Regions from separate parts of the Sutcliffiella horikoshii genome, predicted to be linked through region 1. Evidence: a T-box and tRNA genes for the amino acid it is inferred to sense, from the RefSeq annotation. Region 1 holds a T-box; the other holds one or more tRNA genes.
What was found. The T-box of region 1 lies ahead of trpS (tryptophan--tRNA ligase). A T-box ahead of a tRNA ligase gene usually reads a tRNA of that ligase, here a tRNA-Trp.
Positions count from the first base shown of each region.

Region 1 (7,669 bases):
TTGGAGTTATTTCCGCTAGAAAGCAGTACAGTCTAACTGATTATACTGTTACAGTTACATCTTTCCTTGGTCTGGCAACACCTAACTTCTGGATAGGTTTAGTTCTAATCATGGTATTTGCTGTGCAGCTGCAATGGCTTCCTACCGGTGGGGTAGCTACCTTGAATGCTGAATTCAGCATACTTGATAGAATACATCACTTAATATTGCCTGCATTCGTATTAGCAACAGCTGATATGGCAGGGCTAACGAGGTATACACGTTCTAGTATGCTTGAAGTTTTGAAGCAAGACTATATGCGTACAGCAAGAGCAAAAGGATTAAAAGAAAACAAAGTAACATATAAACACGGTTTACGTAATGGATTGATTCCAGTAATTACGATTTTTGGTTTAATGCTACCCGGTTTCATTGGGGGATCGGTTATTGTTGAAAAAATATTTGCTTGGCCTGGTATTGGATTGTTATTCTTTGATTCCGCCTTCCAGCGTGACTATCCAGTAATTATGGCACTAACAGTTATCTCAGCGGTCTTTGTAGTTATCGGAAACTTGGTTGCCGATATCCTATATGCAATTTTTGACCCGAGAATTGAGTACTAGAAGGGGGAACATCGATGCAAACTCAACCATCAACTCAACCAACTAACCAATCGTTAAACCCCAATATTAAGAAAAAACCTGATACATTAACGAAAATAACGATTAGTAAATTTATGAAGAATAAACTTGCTGTCATCGGGGCAGTACTTCTCTTCATAATCATCACACTAGCACTATTTGCACCACTTATTGCACAGTTTGAACCGCAAAAGCAAAGCTTATTGAACAAATTACAGACTCCAGGTGGAGAACATTGGCTTGGAACGGACAGATATGGTCGTGATGTATTTTCACGTATCCTGTTCGGAGCTAGAGTATCACTACTAGTTGGATTTGCTTCTGTAGCAGGTTCTATTACAATTGGAACAGTTATTGGTGCGGTTGCCGGTTATTTCGGCGGAAAAATTGATGCAGTTCTAATGCGTATCGTAGACGTTATCATTTCCATTCCAACTATTTTCTTGCTAATCACATTGGTTACAATCTTCCAACCAGGTGTGGACAAGCTAATCTTGATCTTCGCTTTAACTGGATGGACGTTTACAGCACGTCTTGTGCGTGGAGAGTTCTTATCACTTCGTACACGTGAATTCGTTCTTGCTTCCAAAACAATTGGAACAAGAAGTCATACAATCATCTTCTCTCATATCCTACCAAATGCGATGGGTCCAATCATCGTATCTGCAACATTAGGAGTAGGGGGAGTTATCTTGGCAGAATCCGCGTTAAGTTACTTAGGTTTAGGGATCCAACCGCCAACACCAAGTTGGGGGAACATGCTTCAGGATGCGCAAAACTTTACTATCATGTTAAAACACTGGTGGTATCCGTTATTTCCTGGGTTAATGATTTTAATAACAGTGTTAAGTTTCAACTTTGTTGGAGATGGATTACGTGATGCACTTGATCCAAAAACACTTGACTAGAAAAGCTGAGAGCCGATCTCGGCTTTTCTTTTTGCCTATTTTTAGACGAACTTGTCATTATTTTATTGTCATGTCATAAAATGATAATAATAGTTTGGACAAGGAGACATTATTATGCTCATAAATAGGAAATATTTTGTGAGAGATGGCTAATGATCAGGGGGATTCTTTTTGTCACTGGGTTTGGCATCTCGGTTGTTGGCGGAATTAGCACGATTGCATACTTGAATCTATTTGCAACAGGATTAAGTTTAATGGAGTTTTTATTTTTTCTGCTTACCAGGCCAGAATGCTATCTTTTACCTATTGGTATGATTCTGGTTGCCATCAGCATCTATTTATCTGGCGACCCAAATCCGTCTTTTCGGGACAAAGAGTAGACTTACGGAAAATTAATTGGGTATTTTGGAATAATTATGCACTTCACTGTTCATACTGTTGGATAAATAAAAGAGTAGATGTGAAGTGAGGGGTATGATATGTTGTATCTTCATGACGTATGGGTAAATTGGTTTGAAGGAGAAGAAAACGGTTATAATGTTTGTCATTTTCATGAGTGGAGGAAGGACGATAGTGTAGAATTGTTGGACCAAGTTCCTCTATTGAAAGTAGATTCTGTTTTGTTTCATTATATTGAAAACGACCTCCAAGAGCTGCCTTCATCTTTGCTGGAAGATATTTTTCAAAAAAGCTACATTCGCAAAAACCATGAGAGAATTCAACTGGACTACTGCTTTGTTGTAACAGATGGACAGGGAATATTAGCTGTTGATACGATCGGTTATAATATTCCAATTCGCAAAAGTAGATTGATTCCACGGCAAGAACAACTAGTATATGATATGGTGGAAAACCATGATTTTCAAATGTATTCTTTCTCACCAACTAGCAAATCGCAAAAAGATTATCATATTTTATCCCCATCACCAGATATAATGAACGGTTTGACTAGAAAAGAAAGACAATTGAAGCAACTTCTTTTTATGGCATTGGATCAATTAAGGTCAACTTGCAATGTTGCTGAAATTAGATATTGGTATACGGAATGGAACCCTATTCATTACCGAGAAATTCAGTCGATGAGTTTTGAGGAAGTCTGGTCACAGTTGCTTGAGGAAACAAGGGAAGGTTGGTCTGAAAAACATCAGACATTCTGTGAGCATTTGGTAAAAGGTCAGCCGTTCTTTGAGAAGTTGTGGGAGTTGGAGCAACACCCGAAAGTTAATTAACTGTCGAATATTTCCGAGGAAAGAAAAAGGCTGTCAGAGATTTGCACTGACAGCTTTTTTTATTTGTGCTTAACGGCGTTTGCGGCCTAGGCCCATTGCATTTTCAATTTTCTTAAGTGTTTTCATGGCAACACGGTTTGCGCGTTCGGCACCTTCATCAAGGATGGCATCGAGTTTGTCTGATTCAATAAGATCATTGTACTTCGTTTGAATAGGTTCAAGAGCTTCAACTACTACATTGGCAAGGTCACCTTTAAAGTCTCCATATCCTTTTCCTTCATATTGAACTTCCAATTCCTCAATCGTTTTGTTGGCCAAAATAGAATAGATAGAAAGTAGATTGGAAACTCCGGGTTTGTTTTCTTTATCGTAACGAACAATTCCTTCAGAGTCGGTTACTGCACTCTTAATTTTTTTCTCCAGTTGCTTGGGCGAATCCAATAAGGAGATAAAAGACTTAAGATTTGGATCTGATTTACTCATTTTCTTTGTTGGCTCTGTTAGAGACATGATTCTCGCACCGACTTTTGCAATCTTAACTTCTGGAACAGTCAGGATATCTCTGTATTTTTTATTAAAACGTTCTGCAAGATCTCTTGTCAATTCAAGATGTTGTTTTTGGTCTTCTCCAACGGGAACAACATCTGTGTTGTAAAGTAGGATATCTGCAGCCATTAATGGTGGATAAGTAAGTAATCCCGCCGTTACGGCTTCCTTCCCTGTTGATTTATCCTTAAATTGTGTCATTCTTTCCAATTCACCGATATACGCAACGCATTGCATCATCCATCCAAGTTGAGCGTGCGCAGGTACTTCTGATTGAATAAAAAGTGTTGCTTTTTCTGGGTCAAGGCCGATCGCAAGGTATAGAGCAGCTAGCTTTCGGATATTTCTGCGTAGCTCCTGTGGATCCTGTTGAACTGTAATTGCGTGTTGGTCCACGATACAGAAGTAACTGTTGTAATCGTTTTGCAGTTCGACAAACTGCTTCATTGCTCCGATGTAGTTACCAAGCGTTACATTCCCACTTGGTTGAATCCCTGAGAAAATTGTTTTCATTGTTTATTCTCCTCTTCTTTATAAATAGGTGATGGTTATTTTTACTTTGTATAAAATAATAAGTTGATTGCAGTGGAAGGCGCGCAGACTCCCGCGGGAGGAAGGGACAGGGGAGACCCCGCAACGAAGTGAGGAGGCTCCCGGACCGCCCGCAGGAAAGCGAAGCGCCTGGAACGGAAATCAACGGTTAAGATTTAACACACACAAAAAGGCCCAATCATCCCTGAAAAAGGGACGAATGGACCGTGGTACCACCCTTATTATTTCACACAAAAAATGCAGAAATCACTTAACCTTGTAACGTAAGGATACGTCACAGCCTACTAATTTGTTCAGCCGTGAAGCTCAGAAGTCCATTCCTAAACGGTTAGCTGTTTGTTCACACCACCCACAAACTCTCTAAAAACTAAGCAGTTTAGTACTACTCTTCATCATTGCTTTTATTGAATAAATATTCTTTTATTATAACCATTTCAATGGAAAATATCAACTATTGTAATACATAAATAGCGAAATCAACATACAAAGGAACAACAACAGGGAAGCTACAAAAATATGCTGAGTGGATAGTGGTTGTAATAGTTCAGATGGCGGTCTCATTTCATTTCTAATATCTTGTGCTAACTCTTTGTCAGGTTGTGAGGATGCAAAAATTCTTCTGAAACTGTAGGTAATACCATCAAAAAAACCTTTTTGGACCACTAATGTAAATAAAGAAATAAAAATAAAGACACTAGAAATGGTAAAGGATGTATTAATGAAGGTCAGCAGGTTAATTTCTCCATAATATATCCAACTTGTGCCGAATGTCGCTAAAAGTAAAATCAAGAAAAAGATGAGTGAAGATCTAATCGAAATATTCATGCTCCCTCCTATGTAAGAAGTTTAAAATTTGTCATCTAAATTGTATTGTAATGAAATGAATAGAATAAGACAAATATAAAGAAACTATAAAAGGAATTACTTGTAAAAGTATAAAGTCAAAAAGATGTAACGTTTGTAATATATTTGCAATATTTGAAGCATTATTCACGAAAACTTTATAGGTCTTTCGAACCATTTTTGTAATGAATATGCTTGAAATATCAGTATTTTGTAAAATTGACGTTAAATTTATGAATGCACAATGTTTAGAAAACTTGTATAATAAAAATCGTTACCTCGAAACACAACAATTTTCGACATAATTTTCTAGGGGGTTAAGTAAATGAAAAAGTCAAAATATTTACTTCTTTTAGCGCTTACACTTGTACTTAGTGCTTTCTTAGCTGCATGTGGCGGCGGAAATTCAGCGCAAAACAATGGAGGACAAGGGGAAACTCCACCAGCAGGTGAAGGAGAACCTACAGGTCCACAAGTACTTAACGTAGTTGATTCTGCAGAGATTCCAACAATGGACTCAGTACAAGGTACTGATGCAGTAGCATTCAACGTAATGAACAACGTTTTTGAAGGTCTTTACAGACTTGGAGAAAATGATGAAGTAGTAGAAGGTGTTGCGAAAAGTCATGAAGTATCCGAAGACGGTCTTACTTATACTTTCACATTACGTGAAGATTCCGTATGGTCAAACGGCGAGCCTGTAACGGCAAACGATTTCGTATTTGCTTGGCAGCGTGCAGTTGACCCGAACTCTGGTTCTGAATATGGTCCATATATGATGAATGGAAAAATCAAAAATGCTACACAAGTTTCTGCTGGTGAATTACCACTTGAAGAGCTTGGTGTAAAAGCAGTTGATGATTATACTCTTGAGGTAACGCTTGAGCAACCAGTTGCTTATTTTGAATCTTTAATGACATTCCCTACGTTCTTCCCACAAAACCAAAAGTTCTTGGAAGAACAAGGTGACAAATATGCATTAGAAGCTGACACTCTAATCTACAACGGTCCATTCACTTTAGACAGCTGGGAGCATGAAGTAGGCTGGACAATGAAGAAAAATGCTGACTATTGGGATGCTGAAACAGTAAAACTTGATGAAATCAACGTTAAAGTTGTTAAAGAAGTTTCTACTGGTGTTAACTTATACACTGCACAACAAATTGATATTTCTCCTGGTTTAACATCTGACTTTGTAACTCAGTACAAAGAAGATCCAGATTTGATTTCTTACCTGGAGCCAACTATTTTCTGGTTTAAATTTAACCAAACGAAAAACGAAGCTTTAGCGAATGTTAACATCCGTAAAGCAATTTCTATGGGCTTCAATAAGCAAGACATGGCTGATTACGTATTAAACAACGGTTCTATTCCGGCAAACTACTCTGTACCTGTTGAATTTGTTCAACACCCTGAAACAGGAGAAGACTTCCGCGAAAAGAATGGCGATATAAACGCATTTGATGCAGAAAAAGCTAAAGAGCATTGGGAAAAAGGTCTTGAAGAGCTAGGTACTGAGGCTGTTACAATTGAAATCCTTGGTGGAGACACTGAAACAGCGAAAACTATGCAAGAATACCTTCAAAACCAATTGCAAGAAAATCTTCCTGGTTTAACAATCAAGTTGAAAGAAGTACCATTTGCTCAACGTCTGGATTTAGATGCAGCAATGGACTATGACATGCAGCTTGCTGGATGGGGTCCTGACTATCTTGATGCGATTTCTTTCTCTAATCTTTGGATTACAGATGGTGGAAACAACAAGATGGGTTATTCCAACGAAGAGTACGATAAATTATTGAACGACGTAATGACTACGTATGCGAACGATCCAGTAAAACGTTTTGAAGCGATGCAAGAAGCAGAAAGAATTCTTCTTGAAGAAGACGCTGCGATTGCTCCAATCTACCAACGTGGTACGACAAGACTTTGGAAGCCTTACGTTCAAAACGTATACCGTCACAACTTTGGTCCTGACTTCAGCTACAAATGGGCTTACATCAGCGGTAAATAATATTATACTGATATAAAAATAATTCTTTTAAAATAGAGAAAAAGAGAGTATATTTGAAACATATACTCTCTTTTTCCCTGTAAGGAAATTGTCGAATTTTAGGGAAAATTATAAACAATTCGAATTCGACGCATTATTTTTTAGGAGGTGCAGAGATGACAAAGTACTTGTTGCAACGTATCTTATATATGTTTATCACCTTATTCTTAATTGCCTCATTTACATTCTTCCTGATGAAGATGATGCCAGGTTCCCCATTTACGATGCAAGACAAACTGTCAGAAGCACAAAAAGCAATTCTAAATGCCAAATATGGTCTTGATGATCCAATGCCTGTACAATATTTGAAATATCTAGGAAGCCTAGTTCAAGGTGATCTTGGTATCTCGTTTCAATATGACAACAGAAGCGTTACGAGTTTGATTATGCAGCGTATCGGCCCATCAGCTCAACTTGGGTTCCAAGCAATGTTCTTCGGTACAATAATCGGAATATTCTTAGGAGTTATTGCTGCATTAAGACAAAACACATGGGTTGACTACGGTTCCACCATTATGGCCGTGCTTGGTAAATCGATTCCTTCCTTTGTTTTCGCAGGATTATTACAATACTGGATTGGGGTTAAACTTGGCTGGTTTCCAGTTGCCTTCTGGTCAGGATGGGAATTTACGGTCCTGCCAACGATTGCACTAGCGATGTTCCCAATCGCCATTTCCGCACGTTTCATGCGTACCGAAATGATCGAGGTTTTAGGTTCAGATTATATTACTTTGGCACGTGCTAAAGGTGCTTCCAATTATGATATCGCAGTAAAGCATGCATTAAGAAATGCATTGATTCCAGTCGTAACGGTTCTAGGACCGTTGGCTGTAAGTTTGATGACAGGAACACTTGTTATTGAGAAAATCTTCTCTATCCCAGGTCTTGGAGAACAGTTTGTGCGATCCATTACAACAA
Region 1 is NZ_CP082918.1:1,322,780-1,330,448, forward strand. It holds gene K7887_RS06775 (ABC transporter permease) at 1-602, shown strand, start outside; gene opp4C (oligopeptide ABC transporter permease) at 617-1,528, shown strand; gene K7887_RS06785 (YuzI family membrane protein) at 1,681-1,908, shown strand; gene K7887_RS06790 (YjbA family protein) at 2,008-2,757, shown strand; gene trpS (tryptophan--tRNA ligase) at 2,827-3,816, opposite strand; T-box leader at 4,044-4,260, opposite strand; gene K7887_RS06800 (DUF3899 domain-containing protein) at 4,303-4,680, opposite strand; gene K7887_RS06805 (peptide ABC transporter substrate-binding protein) at 5,024-6,712, shown strand; gene opp3b (oligopeptide ABC transporter permease) at 6,868-7,669, shown strand, end outside.

Region 2 (7,669 bases), 330 kb from region 1:
CCCCTTCCGCAAATCCTCATACCTATACTCAGGCAGCCGTTCATACGGCGACTTCTCCATATGCAGCTCACACAACTTCTCAGCCAAACGAGAGTGACGTGCATTTAGCCTTGCTGAACTAGAAGATTGCTTCAACAACTTCTTAGAAAACCGATTTAATTGGGAACAGAACACGAAAGGTAAATTAGGAGAACAATTAAAGAGGGTAAACTCGGGGTTTATAAAAATGAGGGTAGCTTCTATGGAGGATTGAAATCCGAGGCTTCTGAGAAGTTGTCTTAACGCGGTTTCACACCGTTGCATTTGTAACAAGGGATTTTTAATTTCATTATTACTGATGGACATCCACCTTCCTTCATCTAGATAGAAATCACCTTCAAAGTTCTTCACTTCAAAAAGGTACACCCTATCCGCTCCAATCACAAGTGAGTCGATTTGAAACAAACTGCCTCCATACTCGAGCAGCAGATCATTCACTACAATCCACTCGCCATCCAAGGCAGAGAACCATTTATCAAATAGAACCTCTCCCCGATAACCTTTTTCCAAGTTCCAAAAGCGACTTTCATCCACTAAGCCCCCGCGCGCCTTCAGCATCCTTAATAACTTCAGCTCACTAGGCTCCTTACGCTCTTTCAACACTAAGACCATCCACAACACTCCCATCATAAATATAGTAAAAAGCAGGCAAACCTAATTACCTACTTTTAATCCAAAACCCAATACTCACTCGTTCCACCATGAACCTGCAGAAACATCTCGCTAATCGCCGCAAGCATTTCTTCACATTCCCCACTTTCCATGGAAGGCTTGAAATACACAACATGCAACGCAGAAGTAGTGCTCTCCTCTGAGACGGCCGTCCTGCGACTATCGACAAAAGGACTTCCAAACGGACCTGCCTCGTCACTCGTGTGAAGCATATTAGTTAACTTAATTTCTCGTCCATTTAACCCTTCATAGCTTACAGTCTCGTCACCCACCGAAATCCTTACATCGCCGGTAATCTTATCAGCATCATAGATTCCTAAAGGTATTTCATATTTCATAGAAAAAAAGTTATTCAAATCGACAGCTGAATTGAACGGTTGTAGGAATTGTCCTTTTTTCACCCTACGGTACAACGCCTCGACAGATGGACGATACCTAGATGGATCTGTCCCTGTTTCCTTGAATACAGAACGCCACTCGGCCACCCCGGGAATATCTTTCATATCCTTATCTTCTAAATCCAAGTGAAGTGATTCTTGGAAAAGGCGGATTCTGCCTTTTAACATCTGTGGAGAGGAACCAACTGTAATATCTTTATAAAAAATGATACCGAACTTCCCAGCTACATTTTCAGCAACCAAAACCCTCATCTAGCCCACCCTTTCTTTTCATTATTATGGTAATTGTATCATATAACTTGTTCGATACTCCCTTCAAGATTTTTGATTCAAAATGGATATAATTAGATATATCAAACAAAATGATCCTTCTTAAAAATATGTTAAAATATAGGTTGGCTAAAAAAACAATAAAGGAGGTGTTCACATTGAATGAGGAAAAATTAAAAGAAGAAGTAATCGCCTATAGTAAACAAATAGGCATTGATAAGATTGGATTTGCCAGCGCCGGAATCTTCACTGGTCTAAAAGAAAGACTAATCACTCAACAGGAGCTCAACTATCAATCAGGATTCGAGGAACCTGATATAGAAAAACGCACTAACCCTGAGCTCATAGTACCCAAAGCGAAAAGCATCATTGCTATTGCTCTTGCCTATCCTTCCAAAATGAAAGACGCACCAAGAAGCACTAGGGAAGAGCGACGCGGGATATTTTGCCGTGCATCTTGGGGAGTCGATTACCACGATATTTTACGTGAGAAACTCAGCTTGCTAGAAGCATTTATAAAAGAAAAACGTCCAGACGCTCTAATGAAATTGATGGTAGATACCGGTGAGCTTAGTGACAGGGCGGTTGCTGAACGTGCAGGTATCGGATGGAGCGGAAAAAACTGTGCCATTATAACGCCTGAATTTGGTTCCTATGTGTATTTAGGAGAAATGATTACTACATTACCCTTTGAACCAGATACACCACTAGAAGACAACTGTGGGACCTGTAATAAATGTGTGGAAGTCTGTCCTACAGGTGCACTCGTTCAAGGTGGACAACTCGATTCCAATAAATGCATTGCATTCCTAACACAAACAAAAGGCTTCCTTGCCGAAGAATATCGCACCAAATTAGGGAACAGGCTATATGGTTGTGATACTTGCCAGACAGTGTGTCCTGAAAATAAAGGCAAAAACTTTCATCTTCACCCTGAAATGGAGCCCGATCCTGAAATTGTAAAACCGAAACTAAAACCTCTTTTGACCATCTCCAACAGAGAATTTAAAGAGAACTTTGGTAAGATCTCTGGATCCTGGCGTGGGAAAAAACCGATACAGCGAAACGCCATTATTGCGCTAGCTCATTACAAAGATACTTCGTCTATTCCTGATCTCCTAAGTCTATTAAAAAATGATCCTCGTCCGGTAATAAGAGGAACAGCAGCCTGGGCAGTAGGAAAAATAGGTGATAAGCAAGCTTTAGAATCACTGCAAAATTATAAAGCAACGGAAAAAGATCCTGAAGTGTTAAAAGAACTTGAAAAAGGAATTGGCATGCTAACTGAATAGAATCAACAACACGTTTAAAAGCCACAGAGCACCAGTTGCCCTGTGGCTTTTATTAATTGATAAAAAAGCTGAACTTTCAAAGACGCAAAAAAGACCCCAACCAAAGGTCAGAGTCTTGATAAGTTATGTATGGAGCGGGTGATGGGAATCGAACCCACGACATCAGCTTGGAAGGCTGAGGTTTTACCATTAAACTACACCCGCGATTGGTACCGGTGGCCGGGGTCGAACCGGCACTCCAGAGGAACACGATTTTGAGTCGTGCGCGTCTGCCAATTCCGCCACACCGGCATACTCAATCATAATTATTCAAATGGTGCCGAGGACCGGAATCGAACCGGTACGGTAGTCACCTACCGCAGGATTTTAAGTCCTGTGCGTCTGCCAGTTCCGCCACCCCGGCTTGTCTCGTATATATGAATAACTATTTTAATAAAATTGGAGGTGGCAACCGGATTTGAACCGGTGATAAAGGTTTTGCAGACCTTGGCCTTACCACTTGGCTATGCCACCTGAAATATTTGGAGCGGAAGACGGGATTCGAACCCGCGACCCCCACCTTGGCAAGGTGGTGTTCTACCACTGAACTACTTCCGCAAAAATGGCTGGGCTAGCTGGATTCGAACCAACGCATGTCGCAGTCAAAGTGCGATGCCTTACCGCTTGGCTATAGCCCAATAAAACTGGAAATAAAAACGACTCAATCTTTTATATAAGTCGATAAAATAAAATATGGGGCGACTGATGGGAATCGAACCCACGAATGCCTGAACCACAATCAGGTGCGTTAACCACTTCGCCACAGCCGCCATAATTTTTATAAAATTGGCAGGGGCAGTAGGAATCGAACCCACACCGGAGGTTTTGGAGACCTCTGTTCTACCGTTAAACTATGCCCCTATGATGCAATTTGTTACTTTTTATTTTAAAAGAAATGGTGGAGGGGGGCAGATTCGAACTGCCGAACCCGAAGGAGCGGATTTACAGTCCGCCGCGTTTAGCCACTTCGCTACCCCTCCATATTTCTGGTGCCGGCGATAGGAGTCGAACCCACGACCTACTGATTACAAGTCAGTTGCTCTACCAACTGAGCTACACCGGCATTATATGGTGATTTTTTCACTTTGGTGAAAAAATCATGGTGGCTCGGGACGGAATCGAACCGCCGACACATGGATTTTCAGTCCATTGCTCTACCAACTGAGCTACCGAGCCTAATTCTATTTTCAAAGAAAATGGCGGTCCCGACCGGGATCGAACCGGCGATCTCCTGCGTGACAGGCAGGCATGTTAACCGCTACACCACGGGACCATTTGGTTGCGGGGACAGGATTTGAACCTGCGACCTTCGGGTTATGAGCCCGACGAGCTACCGAACTGCTCCACCCCGCGATAATATAAAGAATGTTAGAAAACTAATGGTGGAGGATGACGGGATCGAACCGCCGACCCTCTGCTTGTAAGGCAGATGCTCTCCCAGCTGAGCTAATCCTCCTATGTATGGACACTCATTGTAAATGTCTCGGAAAAACTTTGGTGACCCGTACGGGATTCGAACCCGTGTTACCGCCGTGAAAGGGCGGTGTCTTAACCGCTTGACCAACGGGCCAAAGATAATGGCGGAGAGCAAGGGATTTGAACCCTTGAGACGGCGTTGACCGTCTACACGATTTCCAATCGTGCTCCTTCGGCCACTCGGACAGCTCTCCATATTATTGGCTCCACCAGTAGGATTCGAACCTACGACCCTTCGGTTAACAGCCGAATGCTCTACCGCTGAGCTATGGTGGATTAATACCAGCCTGGCAACGTCCTACTCTCACAGGGGGAGATCCCCCAACTACCATCGGCGCTGAAGAGCTTAACTTCCGTGTTCGGTATGGGAACGGGTGTGACCTCTTCGCCATCATTACCAGACAAATATTATTATAATATATCTTTGAAGAAAATCAAGATGTTTTTTCATCTTTTTTTGTTCCTTCAAAACTAGATAATGTGTTCCTATCAAGATATTCATATCGTTCACTTATTTCGATACTTATTTGGGTTAAGTCCTCGATCGATTAGTATTCGTCAGCTGCACATGTCACCATGCTTCCACCTCGAACCTATCTACCTGATCATCTTTCAGGGATCTTACTTGCCGAAGCAAAAGGAAATCTCATCTTGAGGGGGGCTTCATGCTTAGATGCTTTCAGCACTTATCCCGTCCGCACGTAGCTACCCAGCTATGCCTTTGGCAAGACAACTGGTACACCAGCGGTGCGTCCATCCCGGTCCTCTCGTACTAAGGACAGCTCCTCTCAAATTTCCTGCGCCCACGACGGATAGGGACCGAACTGTCTCACGACGTTCTGAACCCAGCTCGCGTACCGCTTTAATGGGCGAACAGCCCAACCCTTGGGACCGACTACAGCCCCAGGATGCGATGAGCCGACATCGAGGTGCCAAACCTCCCCGTCGATGTGGACTCTTGGGGGAGATAAGCCTGTTATCCCCGGGGTAGCTTTTATCCGTTGAGCGATGGCCCTTCCATGCGGAACCACCGGATCACTAAGCCCGACTTTCGTCCCTGCTCGACTTGTAGGTCTCGCAGTCAAGCTCCCTTGTGCCTTTACACTCTGCGAATGATTTCCAACCATTCTGAGGGAACCTTTGGGCGCCTCCGTTACTCTTTAGGAGGCGACCGCCCCAGTCAAACTGCCCACCTGACACTGTCTCCCAGCCCGATAAGGGCTGCGGGTTAGAATTTCAATACAGCCAGGGTAGTATCCCACCGACGCCTCCACCGAAGCTAGCGCTCCGGCTTCTCAGGCTCCTACCTATCCTGTACAAGCTGTACCAAAATTCAATATCAGGCTACAGTAAAGCTCCACGGGGTCTTTCCGTCCTGTCGCGGGTAACCTGCATCTTCACAGGTACTATAATTTCACCGAGTCTCTGGTTGAGACAGTGCCCAGATCGTTACGCCTTTCGTGCGGGTCGGAACTTACCCGACAAGGAATTTCGCTACCTTAGGACCGTTATAGTTACGGCCGCCGTTTACTGGGGCTTCGGTTCAAAGCTTCGCTTGCGCTAACCTCTCCCCTTAACCTTCCAGCACCGGGCAGGCGTCAGCCCCTATACTTCGCCTTACGGCTTCGCAGAGACCTGTGTTTTTGCTAAACAGTCGCCTGGGCCTATTCACTGCGGCTCTCTCGGGCTTTAACACCCTAACAGAGCACCCCTTCTCCCGAAGTTACGGGGTCATTTTGCCGAGTTCCTTAACCAGAGTTCTCTCGCTCACCTTAGGATTCTCTCCTCGCCTACCTGTGTCGGTTTGCGGTACGGGCACCATACTCCTCGCTAGAGGCTTTTCTTGGCAGTGTGAAATCAGGAACTTCGGTACTATATTTCCCTCGCTATCACAGCTCAGCCTTAATGAGAAGCGGATTTGCCTACTTCTCAGCCTTACTGCTTAGACGCGCATATCCAACAGCGCGCTTACCCTATCCTTCTGCGTCCCCCCATTGCTCAAACGGAGTGGAGGTGGTACAGGAATATCAACCTGTTATCCATCGCCTACGCCTTTCGGCCTCGGCTTAGGTCCCGACTAACCCTGAGCGGACGAGCCTTCCTCAGGAAACCTTAGGCATTCGGTGGAAGGGATTCTCACCCTTCTTTCGCTACTCATACCGGCATTCTCACTTCTAAGCGCTCCACCAGTCCTTACGGTCTAGCTTCAACGCCCTTAGAACGCTCTCCTACCACTGTTCGTAAGAACAGTCCGCAGCTTCGGTGATACGTTTAGCCCCGGTACATTTTCGGCGCAGAGTCACTCGACCAGTGAGCTATTACGCACTCTTTAAATGGTGGCTGCTTCTAAGCCAACATCCTGGTTGTCTAAGCAACTCCACATCCTTTTCCACTTAACGTATACTTGGGGACCTTAGCTGGCGGTCTGGGCTGTTTCCCTCTTGACTACGGATCTTATCACTCGCAGTCTGACTCCCATGGATAAGTCTTTGGCATTCGGAGTTTGACTGAATTCGGTAATCCGATGAGGACCCCTAGTCCAATCAGTGCTCTACCTCCAAGACTCTAACACATGAGGCTAGCCCTAAAGCTATTTCGGAGAGAACCAGCTATCTCCAGGTTCGATTGGCATTTCACCCCTACCCACACCTCATCCGCTCACTTTTCAACGTGAGTCGGTTCGGGCCTCCATTCAGTGTTACCTGAACTTCACCCTGGACATGGGTAGATCACCTGGTTTCGGGTCTACGACCACGTACTCATGCGCCCTATTCAGACTCGCTTTCGCTACGGCTCCGTCTCATCGACTTAACCTTGCACGTAATCGTAACTCGCCGGTTCATTCTACAAAAGGCACGCTATCACCCATTAACGGGCTCTAACTACTTGTAGGCACACGGTTTCAGGATCTATTTCACTCCCCTTCCGGGGTGCTTTTCACCTTTCCCTCACGGTACTGGTTCACTATCGGTCACTAGGGAGTATTTAGCCTTGGGAGATGGTCCTCCCTGCTTCCGACGGGATTTCTCGTGTCCCGCCGTACTCAGGATCCACTCAGGAGGGAACGAAGTTTCAACTACAGGGTTTTTACCTTCTATGACGGACCTTTCCAGATCGCTTCATTTACCCCGTTCCTTTGTAACTCCATGTTGAGTGTCCTACAACCCCAAGAGGCAAGCCTCTTGGTTTGGGCTAATTCCGTTTCGCTCGCCGCTACTCAGGAAATCGCGTTTGCTTTCTCTTCCTCCGGGTACTAAGATGTTTCAGTTCCCCGGGTCTGCCTTCCTTACCCTATGTATTCAGATAAGGATACTGCTCCATTACGAGCAGTGGGTTTCCCCATTCGGAAATCTCCGGATCAAAGCTTACTTACAGCTCCCCGAAGCATATCGGTGTTAGTCCCGTCCTTCATCGGCTCCTAGTGCCAAGGCATCCACCGTGCGCCCTTAATAACTTAACCGTTGACCAATATGGTCATGTGTC
Region 2 is NZ_CP082918.1:990,209-997,877, reverse strand. It holds gene K7887_RS05235 (nuclease-related domain-containing protein) at 1-651, opposite strand, end outside; gene K7887_RS05230 (B3/B4 domain-containing protein) at 708-1,361, opposite strand; gene queG (tRNA epoxyqueuosine(34) reductase QueG) at 1,538-2,671, shown strand; tRNA gene K7887_RS05220 (tRNA-Gly) at 2,802-2,875, opposite strand; tRNA gene K7887_RS05215 (tRNA-Leu) at 2,879-2,962, opposite strand; tRNA gene K7887_RS05210 (tRNA-Leu) at 2,986-3,074, opposite strand; tRNA gene K7887_RS05205 (tRNA-Cys) at 3,111-3,184, opposite strand; tRNA gene K7887_RS05200 (tRNA-Gly) at 3,194-3,268, opposite strand; tRNA gene K7887_RS05195 (tRNA-Gln) at 3,274-3,348, opposite strand; tRNA gene K7887_RS05190 (tRNA-His) at 3,405-3,480, opposite strand; tRNA gene K7887_RS05185 (tRNA-Trp) at 3,498-3,571, opposite strand; tRNA gene K7887_RS05180 (tRNA-Tyr) at 3,607-3,690, opposite strand; tRNA gene K7887_RS05175 (tRNA-Thr) at 3,698-3,773, opposite strand; tRNA gene K7887_RS05170 (tRNA-Phe) at 3,811-3,886, opposite strand; tRNA gene K7887_RS05165 (tRNA-Asp) at 3,908-3,983, opposite strand; tRNA gene K7887_RS05160 (tRNA-Met) at 3,987-4,063, opposite strand; tRNA gene K7887_RS05155 (tRNA-Val) at 4,091-4,166, opposite strand; tRNA gene K7887_RS05150 (tRNA-Glu) at 4,206-4,280, opposite strand; tRNA gene K7887_RS05145 (tRNA-Ser) at 4,289-4,380, opposite strand; tRNA gene K7887_RS05140 (tRNA-Asn) at 4,388-4,462, opposite strand; rRNA gene rrf (5S ribosomal RNA) at 4,472-4,588, opposite strand; rRNA gene K7887_RS05130 (23S ribosomal RNA) at 4,715-7,646, opposite strand.
Region 2: it has a tRNA-Trp gene. The T-box ahead of trpS (tryptophan--tRNA ligase) is inferred to sense a tRNA for this amino acid. The anticodon was not compared.